DNA from 3 places in the Exiguobacterium sp. B2(2022) genome. Region 1 is predicted to be linked to each of the others. Evidence: riboswitches for the same ligand, from Rfam matches in the RefSeq annotation. Region 1 holds a riboswitch; each other region holds the start of a gene.
The links. A riboswitch is a leader RNA that binds a small molecule or an ion and turns the genes downstream of it on or off. The one in region 1 is predicted to bind thiamine pyrophosphate.

Region 2: it holds a riboswitch for thiamine pyrophosphate, as region 1 does, so the genes downstream of both, tenA (thiaminase II) here and ON063_RS04780 (YkoF family thiamine/hydroxymethylpyrimidine-binding protein) in region 1, are expected to answer to the same signal.
Region 3: it holds a riboswitch for thiamine pyrophosphate, as region 1 does, so the genes downstream of both, thiW (energy coupling factor transporter S component ThiW) here and ON063_RS04780 (YkoF family thiamine/hydroxymethylpyrimidine-binding protein) in region 1, are expected to answer to the same signal.

Annotation. Positions count from the first base shown of each region.
Region 1 is NZ_JAPEHX010000016.1:29,839-35,509, reverse strand. Features, by position in the region: gene rlmN (23S rRNA (adenine(2503)-C(2))-methyltransferase RlmN) at 1-455, shown strand, start outside; gene ON063_RS04800 (class I SAM-dependent methyltransferase) at 638-1,093, opposite strand; gene ON063_RS04795 (SMP-30/gluconolactonase/LRE family protein) at 1,242-2,123, shown strand; gene ON063_RS04790 (hypothetical protein) at 2,136-2,402, shown strand; gene ON063_RS04785 (GTP-binding protein) at 2,514-3,713, shown strand; TPP riboswitch at 3,773-3,873, shown strand; gene ON063_RS04780 (YkoF family thiamine/hydroxymethylpyrimidine-binding protein) at 3,956-4,546, shown strand; gene ON063_RS04775 (ECF transporter S component) at 4,539-5,114, shown strand; gene ON063_RS04770 (ABC transporter ATP-binding protein) at 5,107-5,671, shown strand, end outside.
Region 2 is NZ_JAPEHX010000028.1:29,390-35,060, reverse strand. Features, by position in the region: gene ON063_RS07410 (pentapeptide repeat-containing protein) at 27-629, shown strand; gene ON063_RS07405 (aminoglycoside 6-adenylyltransferase) at 626-1,453, shown strand; gene ON063_RS07400 (hypothetical protein) at 1,504-1,656, shown strand; gene ON063_RS07395 (ion channel) at 1,664-2,068, opposite strand; TPP riboswitch at 2,196-2,300, shown strand; gene tenA (thiaminase II) at 2,389-3,063, shown strand; gene thiM (hydroxyethylthiazole kinase) at 3,060-3,851, shown strand; gene thiD (bifunctional hydroxymethylpyrimidine kinase/phosphomethylpyrimidine kinase) at 3,848-4,687, shown strand; gene thiE (thiamine phosphate synthase) at 4,656-5,297, shown strand; gene ON063_RS07370 (SDR family oxidoreductase) at 5,323-5,671, shown strand, end outside.
Region 3 is NZ_JAPEHX010000035.1:23,014-28,684, forward strand. Features, by position in the region: gene ON063_RS08615 (AAA family ATPase) at 1-711, opposite strand, end outside; gene ON063_RS08620 (hypothetical protein) at 805-1,500, shown strand; gene ON063_RS08625 (hypothetical protein) at 1,574-2,314, shown strand; TPP riboswitch at 2,360-2,459, shown strand; gene thiW (energy coupling factor transporter S component ThiW) at 2,526-3,011, shown strand; gene ON063_RS08635 (hypothetical protein) at 3,072-3,335, shown strand; gene ON063_RS08640 (GNAT family N-acetyltransferase) at 3,330-3,806, opposite strand; gene ON063_RS08645 (VOC family protein) at 3,925-4,347, shown strand; gene ON063_RS08650 (VOC family protein) at 4,347-4,745, shown strand; gene ON063_RS08655 (LTA synthase family protein) at 4,834-5,671, shown strand, end outside.

The DNA of each region.
Region 1 (5,671 bases):
ATAAGTTTGCGGACCTCGACTTACGCATCAATTTGGCGCTATCTCTGCATGCGCCAAACGATGAATTACGTACACGCATCATGAAAATCAACCGGGCGTTCCCGCTTGATAAACTCATGCCATCGATTCGCTATTACGTCGAGAAGACGAATAAGCGAATCACATTCGAGTATATCCTGCTCTCGAAAGTGAACGATTTACCAGAACATGCGGAAGAACTCGCGGACTTGATTGAAGACATCAAGGACAAGTCTTACATCAACTTGATTCCATACAATCCGGTCAACGAGCATATTCAATATGAGCGAAGCACACCGGAAGATATCATGGCGTTTTATGATATCTTGAAAAAGCGTGGCGTCAATACGGGTGTCCGTCTCGAACACGGGACAGACATCGATGCAGCTTGCGGTCAGCTCCGCAGTAAGCATATGAACGTCGAAGGCGCGAAGTAATCAAATGGCCTCTCCGAATTTTCGGGGAGGCCATTCGCTTATCGTTTTTGTCCGACATATTGAATCACAGCTGATTCACCGTGATGCAGTCTTCCTTCTTCTCGCCATACGACATTCTCATTTAAAACGAGAGGAATGAAATTGTCTTCGAGTTGGTGAAACATCTTTTCAGTGTATAGAAGTTAGAGGTCTTTTGGTCCACCTGTCCTGTAGGCGAGTTGATGTGTAGAGTACACCTCGGTCAGGAATACGCCACCAGGTCGCAGTGTTTTTTGAATACCGGCGAGCACCTTTTCTCTGACATGTGGAGGAAAGTGGCCGAAGATGCAGATAACTAGGTCATACGTTTCTTGCGACCAGACCGCTTCATTCAAGTCAATCTGCTTCGTCTGAAGGGAGACGTTTCGTGAAGTCGCCAAGCGCTTCGCTTTTTCGAGTCCCACTTTCGAAGCGTCCCACATCTCGACGTCGAAGCCGAGCGTGGCGAGCCAGACTGCGTTTCGACCTTCCCCCTCAGCGATGGCCAATACACGTTTTCCTTCAATCTGATGAGAGGTGATCCATTTTTGTAAAAACTCGTTCGGATCTGTCCCATACACATAATCCTCCGAGCTAAATCGTTCATCCCATTTAGACAAGACATTCACTTCCTCTCTACTTTTCTTTCACTATAGCAAATCGAACGGACAACGGTGAAAATCCATCACGATTTTCTGAATTCATGCATAGTCGAGATGGGAGAAGGGAATAGATTTCTGAACTAATGGATAGAGTGGAGGCTAAGTAATGGAGAAAGTAGATGCGTCGTTATGGATTCGGGTACGAAATACGCTTGGTGAAGGTCCTTGTTGGGATGCTGAGTTAAAGCGTTTTTATTGGGTAGATATCGAAGGTCATACGTTATGGTGGTATGACGAGCGAGAAGACGAGATTTCTTCATTCGAGGTCGGAAAACAGGTCGGTTTTGTCATACCAAAAGTGACGGACGGTGTCGTCCTTGGATTGAAAGATGGAATCTATGAATGGGATGAAATCAATCGAGATCTAAATAAGATTGTTGAGTTGGATGACCCGGATGGTCGATTACGTTTCAACGATGGGAAAGCCGATCCATATGGTCGTATTTTTGCAGGTACGCTCCATCTTGAGGATGAAGAAAACCAAGCGACATTGTATCGAGTCGATCGAGATGGAACGACAACATCACTCATGGATGAATTGACACTTTCGAACGGGTTGACATGGTCGCCTGACCATTCCGTTTTTTATCATATCGATACACCGACTGAAAAAATTCGGAAATATGATTTTGATTTGAAGTCAGGTACGTTATCAAATGGAAAGGTCGTCATCGATTTCGCGGACGAGGATGGCTTCCCGGATGGTATGACATCAGATACGGAAGGATGTTTATGGATTGCACATTATGCTGGTGGACGAGTGTCACGTTGGGACCCATCGACAGGTAAAAAATTATTGGAAGTGCATGTTCCTGCGCCGAATGTCACTTCATGTGCCTTTATCGGGGATGGACTGAATCGATTAGCCATCACGACGGCTCGTGAAGGAATGGATGAAGAGGCGCTTTCCGAATACCCGGATGCGGGATCGGTATTTATTATAGACACAGAAGTGAAAGGGATGCCATTGTATCGTTTCGGTCGCTGAGGAGGAAATACGATGGTGAAACGACTGTTGGTTCGAGCAGGTATTGGGTTGGCAGTTGCTGCAGCAGTTAAGATGGGGATTCAAAAGATTCAAGAAAATCGAGCACGTGAAGAAGATCATTCGTACCTCGACCCGAAGTGGGATGAGGTGCCGAGCGTCGATTCAGACAAAGATGAGGATGAAGTCGGATTGACTCAACTCGACTCGATTTATCGGGCTGAATGGCAGGCGAATGCTTACCCGCGTTCAGAGGCAGAACGAAGAGCGTTGGAAGAATGATTATACTTTCTTCGAAAACACGTCCGTGTGGCGTGTTTTTTTGTTGACAAAAAGATGTTACCATTCCATTATATAAAAAGTAATCATTACGATTTAAATGGAGGATATATCATGAAACGAATTCCAATTACGGTACTCTCGGGGTATCTTGGTAGCGGCAAGACGACGCTGCTTAACCACATCTTACATAACCGAGATCACAAGAAATATGCCGTCATCGTGAACGATATGAGTGAACTGAATATCGATGAGAAGTTGATCGAGCAGGGAGGATTCTCCCGGACGGATGAAAAGCTAGTCGAACTTTCGAACGGATGTATCTGTTGCACGCTTCGCGAAGATTTGTTGACAGCCGTCTATGAATTAACGAAAGATCGTGAGCTCGACGGCATCATCATCGAGTCTTCTGGTATCTCTGAGCCGATTCCTGTTGCGCAGACGTTCACGTATGCCGACGACGCGCTCGGGATCGATTTGACGAGCCGTGTCTATATCGATGCGATGGTCACCGTCGTTGATGCGTACCGCTTCTTCAAAGATTTCAATTCCGGTGAATCGCTTATGGAACGCCAACAAGCCGTCGATACAGGTGACGTACGTGAAGTCGTCGACCTTCTCGTCGACCAAGTCGAGTTTGCGGACATCATCGTATTGAACAAGGCGGACAGGGTATCTGAAGAAGAACTGCAGGAAATGAAGGGCTTACTGAAAACGCTCAATCCGAGTGCTAAGTTGTTGACGTCGACCTACTCGAATGTGGGGTTAGACGACCTGCTTGACGTCCGGTTGTTCGATTTTGACCAAGCGATGCACGCTGCAGGTTGGATTCAAGAACTCGAGTCGGAAGAACATACACCGGAAACAGAAGAGTATGGCATCAGTTCGTTCGTTTACCGTCGGCGTAGACCTTTCCATCCTGAGCGTTTGATGAATTGGATGGAACATTACCCTGAAGAAATCGTTCGTGCCAAAGGTTTCTTATGGATTGCGACACGAAACGACCTCGCTTGTCTGTTTTCACAAGCTGGGTATGCATCAACGCTCGAACATGCGGGGCGTTGGTTAGCGACACTTCCGGAGAGCGAACGAGAGGGTATGTTTGCAACCGAACCGGAACTGCGCGAAGACTACATCGAACCGTACGGAGACCGACAGAACGAATTGGTCCTCATCGGTCAACGAATGGACCGTGAGACGGTCGAGCGGTCACTTGACGCTTGCTTGTTGACGGATGAGGAGATGGAAGAATCGTGGGATTCGTTCCATGACCCGCTCCCTGGTACAGGTCAATTCGTCACATATTCAGATTGACCGTTTACAAAGCTTCGAAACATCGCTATACTGTGACTGCATAAGTAACCGCATATTAATGACTGCACTAGGGGTGCTTCGGCTGAGATGAGAGCACGGCTCCGATCCCTTATAACTCGATCCAGATAATACTGGCGTGAGGAAGTGCGGCACTTTCTCTATGCAAGTTTGTATAGATTTTGCTGCTGCATTCTCATGAATGCGGCTTTTTTTATGCAAACACATTTAGAGGGGGAAATAGAATGAATGAATCATGTGGTACGAGTCCGATTGTCGGGTTTCGATTCACACTAAGCCCGATGACAGACGATTTTGTCGGGACAATCAAAGGTGCACTAGAACGAACGGATCTGTCAGGTGTGTGGAGACATACGGATGACGTGTCGACGGTCATCCGTGGACAAGTCGAGCATGTGTTTGACGTCGCTCGAACGGTCTTGAGTCTTGCTTCGGAAGAAGGGAAGCATGTCTCAATGAGCGGAACGTTCTCTGTCGGTTGTCCAGGGGATTCGGCGGGAGATGAGGTACTCAAGGCTCCGAGCGAACCATTAAACGGTGCATCAAGAGACCAGTATGTGTCATCGCAGTTCGCACTCTATCCGATGGGTGCTGACGATTACATGGAGCTTATCTATGAGGAAATCGAACAAGCAAAACAGGCTGGTGTCTATAACGAGTCGATGCATTATGCATCAGGCATCCATGGGAACTTAGATGACGTGTTCTCATACTACGAGGCGGCCTTTAAGCGGACGCGCGAAAAGAACCGACACGTTGTCATGACGGTGACGTTCAGCGTAAATAGTCCGTCACATGGAGGGCGACATGCTTAAATCGTGGAAATTGAAAGAAGTCGTCCTTGTCTCCGTACTATCTGTTGTCTTCGCGGTCGTCTATTTATTGTTCGTTCATATCGGTAACTTGTGGGCAGGGTTGATCGGTCCCATCGCCTACGAGTGGATCTTTGGCATCTGGTTTATCGTATCGATTATCTCCGCATACATCATTCGTAAACCGGGGGCGGCATTCATCTCAGAAGTGATGGCCGCAACGATTGAGATGTTGATTGGCAATGCCATTGGGCCACGCATCATCTTGGTCGGCATCGTTCAAGGTTTAGGGGCAGAAGCCGTCTTTGCAATGACGGGCTATAGACGTTATGAGCTATGGGTACTCATGCTTGCCGGATTTGGGTCGGCTGTCACGAGTTTCGTCTATACATATTTCATGAGTGGGTTCGCGATGTTAGAGCCAGGCTATGTGGCGACGATGTTCGGGCTGAGAGCCGTCAGTGGGATGGTCATCGCTGGAATCGGTGGGAAGTTGCTCAGTGACCTATTGCTGAAGACAGGATCACTTCGCGGTTATGCGATTTCACGAAGTGGGAACGTCCATGGTTGAGACAGAGTCACTTCATTTTCGATTCCCAGAGAGTTCTGAGGCGATTCTTGAAGACGTGACCGTTTCAATCCGTCAAGGTCGTACGATTCTTAGTGGGGCGAGCGGAAGCGGGAAATCGACGCTTCTCGCGCTATTCAACCGTCTCTATCCGGAGAATTGTGACGGAATCCTTGATGGTAGACTCGAACTACTTGGACGATCATACGACGACTATGCACCTGGCGAGATCAATCAGCAGGTCGCAACGGTGTTTCAAGACCCGGATACGCAATTTGTCATGGAGCGGGTGGAAGAAGAACTGATTTTCACACTTGAGAACTTGTCGACACCTGTCTCAGACATCGAACAACGCGTGACGGAAATCCTCGAATCGTTACAGTTGAGTGATTATCGAAACCGCAAAATTGATTCGTTGTCAGGCGGACAGAAACAGCGGATCGCTGTCGCTTGCGCTTTAGTCGGAAGGCCTCAGTGGCTACTGCTCGATGAACCGTTGACGCATCTAGACCCAGTGACCGCGCAAGAATTTGTAAAATGGCTCGACAAGATGAAAGATT
Region 2 (5,671 bases), on a different contig from region 1:
TCTAGTATACCTGAAGGAGGGATCTTATGTTTCAACCACATACGCAATATCGAGATGAAGATTTCCGCGACGTGACACTTCGTGACGAAGAGCTGTCACATGTCACGTTCGAGAACTGTCGCTTCACATATGTCGATGCGACGGAACTACAAACGGAGCGCTGTCAGTTCATCAACTGTGATTTTACCGATTCGAAATGGAACGCGTCCCGTCATGTCGGCAGCTCATTTTTAAACTGTCAGTTCCATGGTGCCAATTTGTTCACGAGTGAGTTTGAGCAATGTAAAATGACGGGGTCTTCCTTTGAGGAGAGTCAGTTTGAGGGCGTCCGTGTAACAGAAGGTGACTGGTCATTCGTCAACCTTCGTCACGTAGCGCTCAAGAAAATGGATTGGTCCCACGTTCGTTTGGTCGAGGCGGACCTGTACGGTGCCGATTTGACCGAGACGGTTTGGCATCAGGCGGACTTGTCACGGGCGACACTTCAACATGCGGTGTGCCGTGGTGCCGACTTCAGAGGGGCACTCGTCGATGGGGTTGATTTTTCGAACGTGACGTTACAACAAACAAAACTAGACGCGATGCAGGCAATCCAAGTCGCGCGCTCATTGGGGGCGATTATAGAATGAAACCGGAACAAATGATTGAACAGTTGATTGCGTTCGCAAAAGAACGTGAATATATCCGAACGGTCGTCTTGAACGGCTCGCTCGTCAATCCGAACGTCAGACCAGACCCATACCAAGATGTCGACCTCACTTTTTATGTGGAAGATGTCCAAGTGGTTGCGACCGATTGCTCATGGATCGACATGTTTGGAGACGTCTTGATTATGCAGACACCTGAAACGTCTGATTCCGAACGACATGTGACATTTTTGGTGCAGTATGTAGACGGACATCGTATTGATTTGACGATTCGAAGCATCGAGCAACTTGATGAGATGCTCGAAGCCGATTCGCTCAGTCAAATCGTGTTCGACCGAGACCATCATCCGAGTGTGACACCGTCAGACGACACATACCGTGTGACACGCCCGTCTGCTGATGAGTATGCGTCTTGTTGGAATGAATTTTGGTGGGTGTCACTCTATGTTGTCAAAGGAATCAAACGACACCAGGTGTTATACGCGCTCGATCATCTCGACATCATGCGAAATATGCTCCGTCAGATGATGCAATGGAATATCGGCTATGCGACGCACTTTTCTGTGAATCTCGGGAAATCGGGCGACGGGATGCGAGAGCATTTACCGGAAGAGTTGTGGGAGATGCTCACGGCGACGTATGCCTCGGCTGAGCTGAGCGCGATTGAAGACACGCATGACCGCCTGCAATCACTCTTCTTCTTTTGCGCGCAGCGTGTCGCGGAACAAGGTGATTTCGTCTTCCGGGAAGAAGAAGCCAGACGCGTCCGTGCCGCATGTGCAACACTTCGACATTCGAACGATTAATGAGGCCGTGAGCCGGGAAACGCTCCTTATAGAGAAAGGAGCGTTTTTTCATGAACCCATATACGACATTTATTGCTCTTCTAGTCGGAAGTCTTGTCCTCTTTGTCGGCATTCGTTTAAAGAAATGGCCAATCATTTTGGTTGCGATGCTTCCCCTTGGTCTCGTCGCATTTAATATGTTCTTACTCATCACGGGGCGCTAGGACATGTTCACTTGTCTTTTTGATACATCGATTTGATGAAGAAGGCACTCGGTAACAAAATGCCGATGGCGCCTTCGATGATGGCGAATAATCGGGTCAAACCAATCGGCAACAAATCACCAAATCCGATTGATAATAAAGTGACCCCGCTGAAATACAGGAGGTTTTCCCAAGTCGGTTCAACGGCATTCATGGATTCGAGTGAAGTCACAAGAATGACTGAATCACGAGACAAAGCATAATAAATCAATGTGAATCCTAACATGACACCAAGTAGGCTAACGAACAACTGAGCGAACAATCTCCCGTCAAATCCTGTTTGCTTGTACGTTTGACGTTTGAAAAACCAAAACACGTTCAAACTGATGAAGAGTAATGCAATGGTTAATAAAATCGTATTCAATCCGGACACATCCTTTTCATGTAAATGAGTTCATTTACCCATTCCCGAAGCGAAGAATGAAAAACAGAATCGGAAAAGGTTTGCAATTGATGAAAAGATTGATAGAATGTGGTCGAAGACGACTGAATTTCATAATGTTTGCCACTAGGGGAGTCGCGTCACGCGGCTGAGATGGACAAGGTCCAGACCCTTCGAACCTGATCTAGTTCACGCTAGCGTAGGGAAGTGGGCGAGACGACTCATATGGCTTCACCTAGATATGACTGTTCGAGACGCCGCTTCCGTTATGGGAGGCGGCGTCTTTTTATCTGTTATAAGGGGGAGTTATTATGAAATTTACAGATCACTTACGTCAGGAAGCGGATGGATTGTTTGAAGCAAGCTTTCATCATCCGTTCGTTCGTTCACTCGGAGAAGGAACGCTCGATGAGAAAAAGTTTAGACATTACGTCATGCAAGATTCGTATTACTTGAATCAATTCTCGAAAGTGCAGGCCAAAGGGGCGACGCTCGCACCGACGATGGAACTATCGAGTCGCTTTTTGACACATGCCTTACACACGATTGAGGCGGAACTCTCACTTCATCGTGAGTTCTTTACGATGCTCAACGTGACGGATGTTGAACTGGCGACATTCGAGCCGGCACCGACCGCTTACGCGTATGCGCTTCATATGCAACAGGCAGGACCGACACTCGGTGACGTATTGGCGTCAATCCTTCCGTGTTATTGGGTGTATTACGAAATCGGTGAACGTTTAAAAGATAAACGACCCGACCATCCGATTTATTCAGCTTGGATTGCGACGTATGGTTCGGAGTGGTTCCGTGAGTTGGTGGAAGAACAGATTGATCGGTTGGATGAATTGGCTGGACAAGCGACAGAAGAAGAACGGCTTCGTTACACAAAACTCTTCTTGAAGAGTTGCTATTACGAAGTCGCCTTTTGGGAAATGGCATGGACGCTTGAATCTTGGACGTTGTCTCAGGAGGTCAACCAATGAGACATGAGATTTGGAGCGAGATTCGAAAGCAGGCACCGTTGATCCACAACATCACAAATACAGTCGTAGCAAACTTTTCGGCGAATGGACTGCTCGCCCTCGGTGCCTCTCCGGTGATGGCAGATGCGATTGAAGAAGTGGCAGAGATGACGTTTGTGAGCGATGCGCTCGTGTTAAACATCGGGACACTCGGTACGATGACTGAGGCGACGATGATTCGTGCGGGACAAGCGGCGAACGAAGCGGGATGCCCGATTGTACTTGATCCGGTTGGAGTCGGGGCGACGTCATTCCGCCGGGATGTCGTCGAGCGTATTTTGCGTCACGTCCGTGTCACGGTCATTCGGGGAAATGCAGGAGAAATTGCGACATTGATAGGTGTCGATTGGGTAGCGCGAGGTGTCGATGCGGGTGACGGAGCATGCGAACCGCGACAATTGGCGCTTGAAGCAGCGAAACGATACGGGTGCGTCGTAGCCGTAACTGGAAAAGAAGACGTGGTCAGCGACGGGAGTGTTGTCATGGAAGTACGCGGTGGGACAAAACGGATGACTGAGACGACCGGTACGGGATGCTTACTTAGTGCGGTCGTCGGGGCATGTCTAGCAGTCGAAAAGAATGCGCTCAAGGCGACGGTGACAGCCGTGTCGGGATATTCCTATTGCGGGGAGTTGGCGAGCGAACGGGCAGAAGGACCGGGAGATTTTCCGATTCATTTTTTAAATGCCCTCCATCAATTGACACAATATACAATCCCGACGAATCGAATCGAGGTGTCGACATCATGAGACCGCAAGTATTGACGATTGCAGGATCTGATTCAGGGGGCGGAGCCGGTATTCAAGCCGATTTAAAAACGTTTCAAGAGCTCGGTGCGTTCGGGACGAGTGTGTTGACCGCTGTTACGGCTCAAAACACACTTGGTGTTCATGGGATTGAAGCGATTTCCCCGAAAATGATCACCGGACAAATCGATGCAGTAGCCAATGATTTTCAGATTGCAGCATGTAAGACAGGCATGTTGGTAGATGCGGAGCGGATTGAAGCGGTAGCCGTAGCACTTGAACGTCATCGTTTCCAACACGTAGTCGTCGACCCTGTCATGGTGGCAAAAGGAGGCGCTTCTTTGTTACAGGAAAGTGCAATCGAGGCACTTCGTACGAAATTGTTACCATATGCGACGGTCGTGACACCGAATATCCCTGAGGCGGAAGTGTTAGCCGGAATCGAGATTCGGACGGAGTCAGATCGGATGCAGGCTGCTCAATCGATTCGGGCACTCGGCGTCGATGTCGTCATCATCAAAGGTGGACATATGGAAGGTGTGGAGGCAGTCGATTTGATTGTAACTGAATCTGAAGCGTTTCAAGTGAGAGCACCCCGCGTCGAGACAAAAGACACACATGGAACGGGATGTACGTTTTCTGCAGCCTTGACGGCTGAGCTGGCATACGGGAAGACACTTCGTCAAGCCGTCGTGGATGCGAAACAATTTATCCATCAGGCGATTACGCATGGATTATCGATTGGACAGGGGCATGGACCGACGAATCATTGGGGACATCGTTTAGCGAAAGAAGAGGTGATTACCGTTGACGTCATGTACGAAACAAGCACTCGCTAAGCAGCTTCGTCTTTACTTTGTGTGTGGGACGACGGATACATCTGATTTAGTGGCAACCGTCAAAACGGCACTTCGATGTGGTGTGACATGTTTTCAATTTCGCGAAAAAGGTAAAGATGCATTGTATGGAGATGAAAAAGAAGCGATGGCGAAGGCGCTCCAACGTGTATGTCGACAAGCGAATGTTCCATTTATCATCAACGACGATGTGAACTTGGCACTCTCGATTGATGCGGACGGTGTACATGTCGGGCAAGACGATGTGCCAGCCGAATGGGTTCGTGAACAATTGGGACCTGACAAATGGTTAGGGGTCTCCGTCCATACGGTGGAGGAAGCAAGTACGGCTCTTCCGTTCGCAGATTATGTCGGGATTGGCCCGATTCACGAGACGAAGAGCAAATTAGATGCGGGACGTGTGCGCGGGACGGAACTGATTCAGCAAGTTCGTCAGCGATATCCGCGGCTTCCGATTGTGGGGATCGGAGGTATTCTTCCGGAGCATGTTCCTTCAATCATTTCTGACGGGGCAGACGGCGTTGCCGTCATCTCTGCCATTGCTTCTGCACCGGACGTAGCAACGGCTACCCGGCGTTTCGCTTGTCTCTGAATTTAATTCTTGAGGAGGAAGACAGATGAACGTATTTGTAATCGGTGCAAACGGCCAGATTGGCCATCAATTGGTGGAAAAGTTACACAATGAAGGAAAGCATCACGTCACGGCGATGGTGCGTAAAGAAGAACAACTCAATGACTTCAAGTCAAAAGGATACAACGCCGTACTCGGTGATCTCGAAGGTTCAGTGGCAGACTTGGAAAAGGCAATCGACGGAATGGATGTCATCGTGTTCGCGGCCGGTTCTGGTGGAAGCACTGGAGCAGACAAGACACTCTTAATTGACCTAGATGGTGCAGCGAAGAGTATCGAAGCAGCACAAGCGAACGGGAACATCAAACACTTCGTCATGGTCAGCGCCTTGAAAG
Region 3 (5,671 bases), on a different contig from region 1:
ACTGACACCGACCTCCACGGATGGGTGTTCTCGTGTCGCATGGACGAGCCCGAGTAAATAATCGAGAACGTCATCTTGAATCGATACTTGCTTCACTTGATCTTGTGCGCGACGTAACTCGTCTAACGTCGCGACCGCCTCTACGATTTTCCGTGTTTGACGCATGACTTGCAAGAGGAGCTCCCGTTCTTCCGCGACATCAGGGTAACCGACTGGAATTGAAATCAAGAAGCGATCGAGCTGGGCATCCGGTAACGGGAACGTCCCGGCCGATTCGATCGGGTTTTGCGTCGCGATGACGAAAAATGGTTTTGGCATCGGATATGTCTCTCCCCCGATGGAGACTTGCCGCTCTTCCATCGCCTCGAGCAAGGCAGACTGCGTCCGTGGAACCGCTCGGTTAATTTCATCGATCAAGACGATATTCGCAAAGATTGGTCCTTGTCGATGGTCGAACGTCTGGGTCTGCATGTTGAAATAATCTGCGCCAATCACGTCAGACGGTAACAAATCGGCCGTGAACTGAATCCGAGAAAACGCGCCGTCGAAGCTAGCTGCAATCGTTTTGGCAAGTAACGTTTTCCCCGTACCCGGAACATCTTCTAACAAAATATGTCCTTCCGCGAGTAACGCGGTACAACAGAGGCGTACGACATCCTCTTTGCCTAAATACACCTCGTTCAACTGTTTGATGACCTGCTCCACGCCCATATGACGACCTCCATTTTTTGTCTTAATCAAACTTTACCTTTTTATGGTAAGATAAACAACAAATAGTCTGAACATTCAAAAGGAGGTGTCTTCTTGCGCTGGACGAACAAGTTTCTTCTCCTGATTGCCACCACACTTCTTGGCACGTTCACGATGATAGTGATTGCGACGAGTGTATTCGAGTGGCTCTATAACCCGGAAACGATACCGGTCGAGGAAAATAATAGTCCCCCGACTGATCTCCTATCGGATGAGGATGATGGCATTTTAATTGGTGAATCCAAAGCAGATTACCCGTTTGAATTGGATCCTCAAAAAGGAAAACATCACTTTTTTGAGAGAATCACGAGCTCTGGCGAATCAACACGACGAAATCTTGGGCTATTCGTCGCTTTTTTGATCGCATTCTGTTGCTTCAGTTTCTATGTCTATCGAAAACGGAAGCAACGTTTGGCGCTCGCACGAGATCATGTTGATTCAAACGCAGACCCGCTTTTCGAATCGTTACAAAACAAGAACGTTTCGTCCGTTTCGACGCTCACAGCGTTCACGAACGTCCCGATTCGCGATGCACTGATCGCATTCAACCAATCTCTCGTACCAGCCAAGCGATTGCGTGCTCATGAGACACTGCAAGAGTGGTTCCAACGCATCGATTTACCGATGAACCCGTCCGTTTATCATGCGGTCCGCTACGGCACATCCTCAGGCGTGACGATTTCTGAAGAAGACACACTCCACTTTAAGAGCACACTCGATCACTACGCGACACGTCCTCACCCCGAGTGAGAATGTGCACAGGTTCTACTTTTCATTCATGAATGATAAAATGGTGGAAAATGTCAGTTAAGGGGATGAAATCATGAGACGATGGGCGATATTCGGATTAGGGGCACTTTTACTCACAGGTTGTACGGATACGGTGGCAGACAATCCGATCCCGATCGAATCACCCGATGAACCCATCACTGAATGGACGCGCGAAGACTTTAAAGACGTCTATGACCAATATGAACAAACACAACCGCTCCTCGCTGCGCTCGAACAACAAGGCATCAAACCGTTCCGCGAGACGTTTGAACGCGTCATCATTGCCGGAAACGGGCTTGAGCACACATATGCAGATATTTATCCGTTCAAACTCGATGACGGGACGTATGCCACGGTATTCGACAGTCAGGACGGAACGGTAATCAACGGTTCCGAATCGGTCGCTCCGCTGTTTTGGCAAGAGGAGTCTTTCCTTCAGTATGTCGAAGAGATAGAGAATCGAAAATTCGGAACGAGTGCCCCGCCTACCGACGTCATCCTTACGCAGGATGAATTTCAATCCGTCTATGACCGCCATGCGTACACGTCAGCCCTCCTCGTCGAACTCGATGAAGCGGGTGTCGAACTGGCACGGGAGCCAATTGACGATGTGATTATCGCCGGCAATGGCGTGACCGAAGTGACTGCCGACTTGTTCGTGTTCGATGTCGAGAACGGATATGCCATCGTATACGATCAAGATGGAGAAATATTAAAAGGTCCCGAATCCATCTCACCGCTCTTTTGGAACGAGAAGGACTATGAGGACCTGTTAGCCAAGAATGAGGGATAATTTCTCCTCCCTTCCGATTTTAGTTATGCTATACTCAAGTCAATAATCGACCACTAGGGGAGCCTTCGGGCTGAGACGGCATGTTGCCGGACCCTTTGAACCTGATCTGGCTCATACCAGCGTAGGGAAGTGGCTTGGGATACGCCTCTGTATATCCACGCCATTTTTCCGTCTGGAAACGTGGCGTTTTTATTTTGAAAGGAGACTATTCATGCGTATTCAACAACTCACTTGGATGGCAATGCTCGTTGCCATCGCCGTCGTCGGCTCAATGTTCATCTCGATTCCCACGGGTGTCGCCCGCGCTTATCCGATTCAGCATATGGTGAACGTGATTGCAGCAGTTACCGTCGGTCCGATTGGAGCCGTTCTCGTCGCTTTCGTGACCGGACTCATTCGCGTCATGACCGGCACAGGGTCACTTCTCGCGTTCCCCGGTGGCATGATTGGTGCATTTCTTGCTGGTATGTTCTTCGTTCGCACGAATCGCGTCTATGCTGCCGCTCTCGGAGAAATCATCGGAACTGGTGTCATCGCCTCGTTGATTGCCGTCCCGTATGCGAAACTGTTAATGGGTTCGACGTTCGGTGCCTTCTTCTTCGTCCCAGCGTTCCTTGCCTCTAGTTTGACAGGCGCGCTTCTCGGTTGGCTCGTCTTATCACGTGTCAAACAGCTGCGACCGAGCATACTTAAATAAAAGCCTCTCGATTGGATGGAAATGGTAAACTATAGACAACATCTATAGAGGAGGGGTTTTATGTCACGTTTCAATCAGCTTGTAGCGGGTGGTATATTGTTGTTTTTATCCGGACTCTTATACACACTCGAACGCATCGCACTCTATACCCGTTGGAACGCCCAAATCTCAACAGGGAGCTGGCCGGAAGAACCGACGTTTGTCGATCCGTTTCTAAACAACTGGTTCGTTCCCCTATTTTTATTTGCCGCTATCGTTCTCTTTTCGATGAGTATGAATGCTATAAAGACAACAAATCCATCCGAGAATCCGACCGACTTATGACGGTCGGGTTTTTGTGTGATAGACCCAGATTGCTTCGCCGTTCCATTCATCAATCAAGCCGCTGTCGACAAAGCCGTTTTTCGCATAAAATCGTTTCGCGGCTTCATTCTCTTGATGGAGGCTCAGGATGATATCATCCACGTCGTATTGTGTCTGGATGAATTCCACTGCCATGCGTAGGCACTTCGTCCCAACGCCTTTCCCCTGTTCGTTTTGATCCATCATTAAACGATCGAGCCACACATAACGTTCTGTCTGATTTTCTGCTCCGACCATCATGAAGCCAACCGGTCGCTCACCGTCATAAAATGCATAGCTCTGCCAATTATATTTCGTATCCTCGACCATCTCTTGAAGCGACTCGGCATTCGTCTCGATGAATCGGGACTGTTTCTCGTCCACTGATAGAGCAATGATCGTCTCTCGATTGACTGCATCAACCGGTTGAATCGTGATTTCATTTCCTTTCATGCTTTCACCTCGTTGATTTTCTCTCTCTTTCATACGCTTTCTCCCGTAAAAAGTTTCTTCCCCCGTATCTTCGAGACCATGCATTCGCTACACTAATAAGAGAAAAGGAGGTTATCACATGTTCCGAATCGGAAGTATCTTCGTTCCTGTATCAGATGTAGAACAGTCCCTACACTGGTATACTACTTATTTTGATGCCAAAGAAATTGGTCGCTGGGAAGGAGGCATCGGTTTGTGTCTACCAGACGGTTCGACTCAGCTCGGATTGATCCAAACCTCGTCACCGCAACCCACAACGTTCAAAGATGCGTCAGGACAAGCCCATGTCTATTTCAACGTCATTTGTGAAGACATCCAGTTCGCGTATCAATCGTTCGAACAAGCAGGGTTGATCGCGACACCGCTTCACGATTTCGGAGGCATGTCTTACTTTGACGTAGTGGACCCGGACGGACATACGATCAGTCTCATCTCGGAAGATGTGACTTCCCCGTTCCACCGCAATCGCGTGAACGACCTACAAACGAAAGGAAAGTCTTAATGAAACAAATTCACCACATCTGTATCCAAACCCCAGATTATGCCGCATCAAAGTCATTTTACGAAGCGCTCGGTTTTAAGCTCGTCCAAGAATCGCCAAACTTCCACACACGTGACTTCAATAGTTGGCTCAAGCTCGGTGATTTTTATATCGAGCTCCAGACTGCTAAAACGGATGAATCGTTACAAGACTATTCGAAATATGCAGCCGGTCCCGTCCATTTCGCCCTCTATGTGGATGATCTCGAAGCGGAAGTCGCTCGACTCGAACAGCTCGGTGTCACGTTCTTGCCGAAGCACGGTGGCAACATCTACTTCGTCGTCGACGGTCATTTAAGTAAACTAAAAGCACCGGAAGGAACCATCATCGAATTGCGCGATACGTTTCTGATTAACTGAGGCCCCGTGCCTCTTTTTTTGTTGGACACATCTTCACGTTTCCCTCACTCACCTCATCGGGAATGGGTATGAAAAGGATGTGTTGTTCATGATCAAATATCTCGATTATTGGAGCTACTTGTCACTCTCTCTGGCAAAGCTCTTCTTTTTTAGCTGGTTGACCGCGACGGCGTTCGACTTTTCATTCTTCCTCATCAATTTGGCGACGATTCTGCTCCTGACGAGTTGGGCACTTGCCGTGTCTTATCCGATCCGCCGATGGATTTTATACGTTTCTCTATTCCTGCATAGTACCCTACTCGTCTCGGACGTCTGGTACTATCGCTATTTTGAAGACTTATTATCTGTCGCCTTACTGTCTGATATCGGACAGATGGGAGATGTCGGGGGAGGCTTCTTGACGCTTATCCGCCCAATTGATGCATTCTTCTTCATCGACCTCATCATTTACGGTTTAATTTTACGTTACATCAAACGGCATCCTGTCCGTGAAGCGAAGCGGAACGGAAGACGATTGGCGCTCGCCGGCTTCACTCTCGGATTTCTTCTCTTCACGATTCCGCTCACCCTCAGTTATCAGCGCGGGGAAAAATGGATCGCAGACGACCCAATCTCGAATATGCGTGAATATTATCATCTCGGTTTTTGGGGCTATCACGCGATGGATGTCGCCCGAGGCGTCGAACGTGCCATGGGATGGAACGAAGCCCTGACAGACGAGGAGCGTTCTCAAATCCAAGCACTCTCTTATCAGGAATTAAGTGCCCCGAGTCCGGATACGAACGTCATCGTCCTACAACTCGAATCGTTCCAAACTTCCGTCATCGATCAACGCATCAATGGACAGGAATTGACACCGAACTTAAATCGATTGCGACGTGACATGCTCTATTTCCCGAACGTTTATCATCAGACGCACGAGGGGC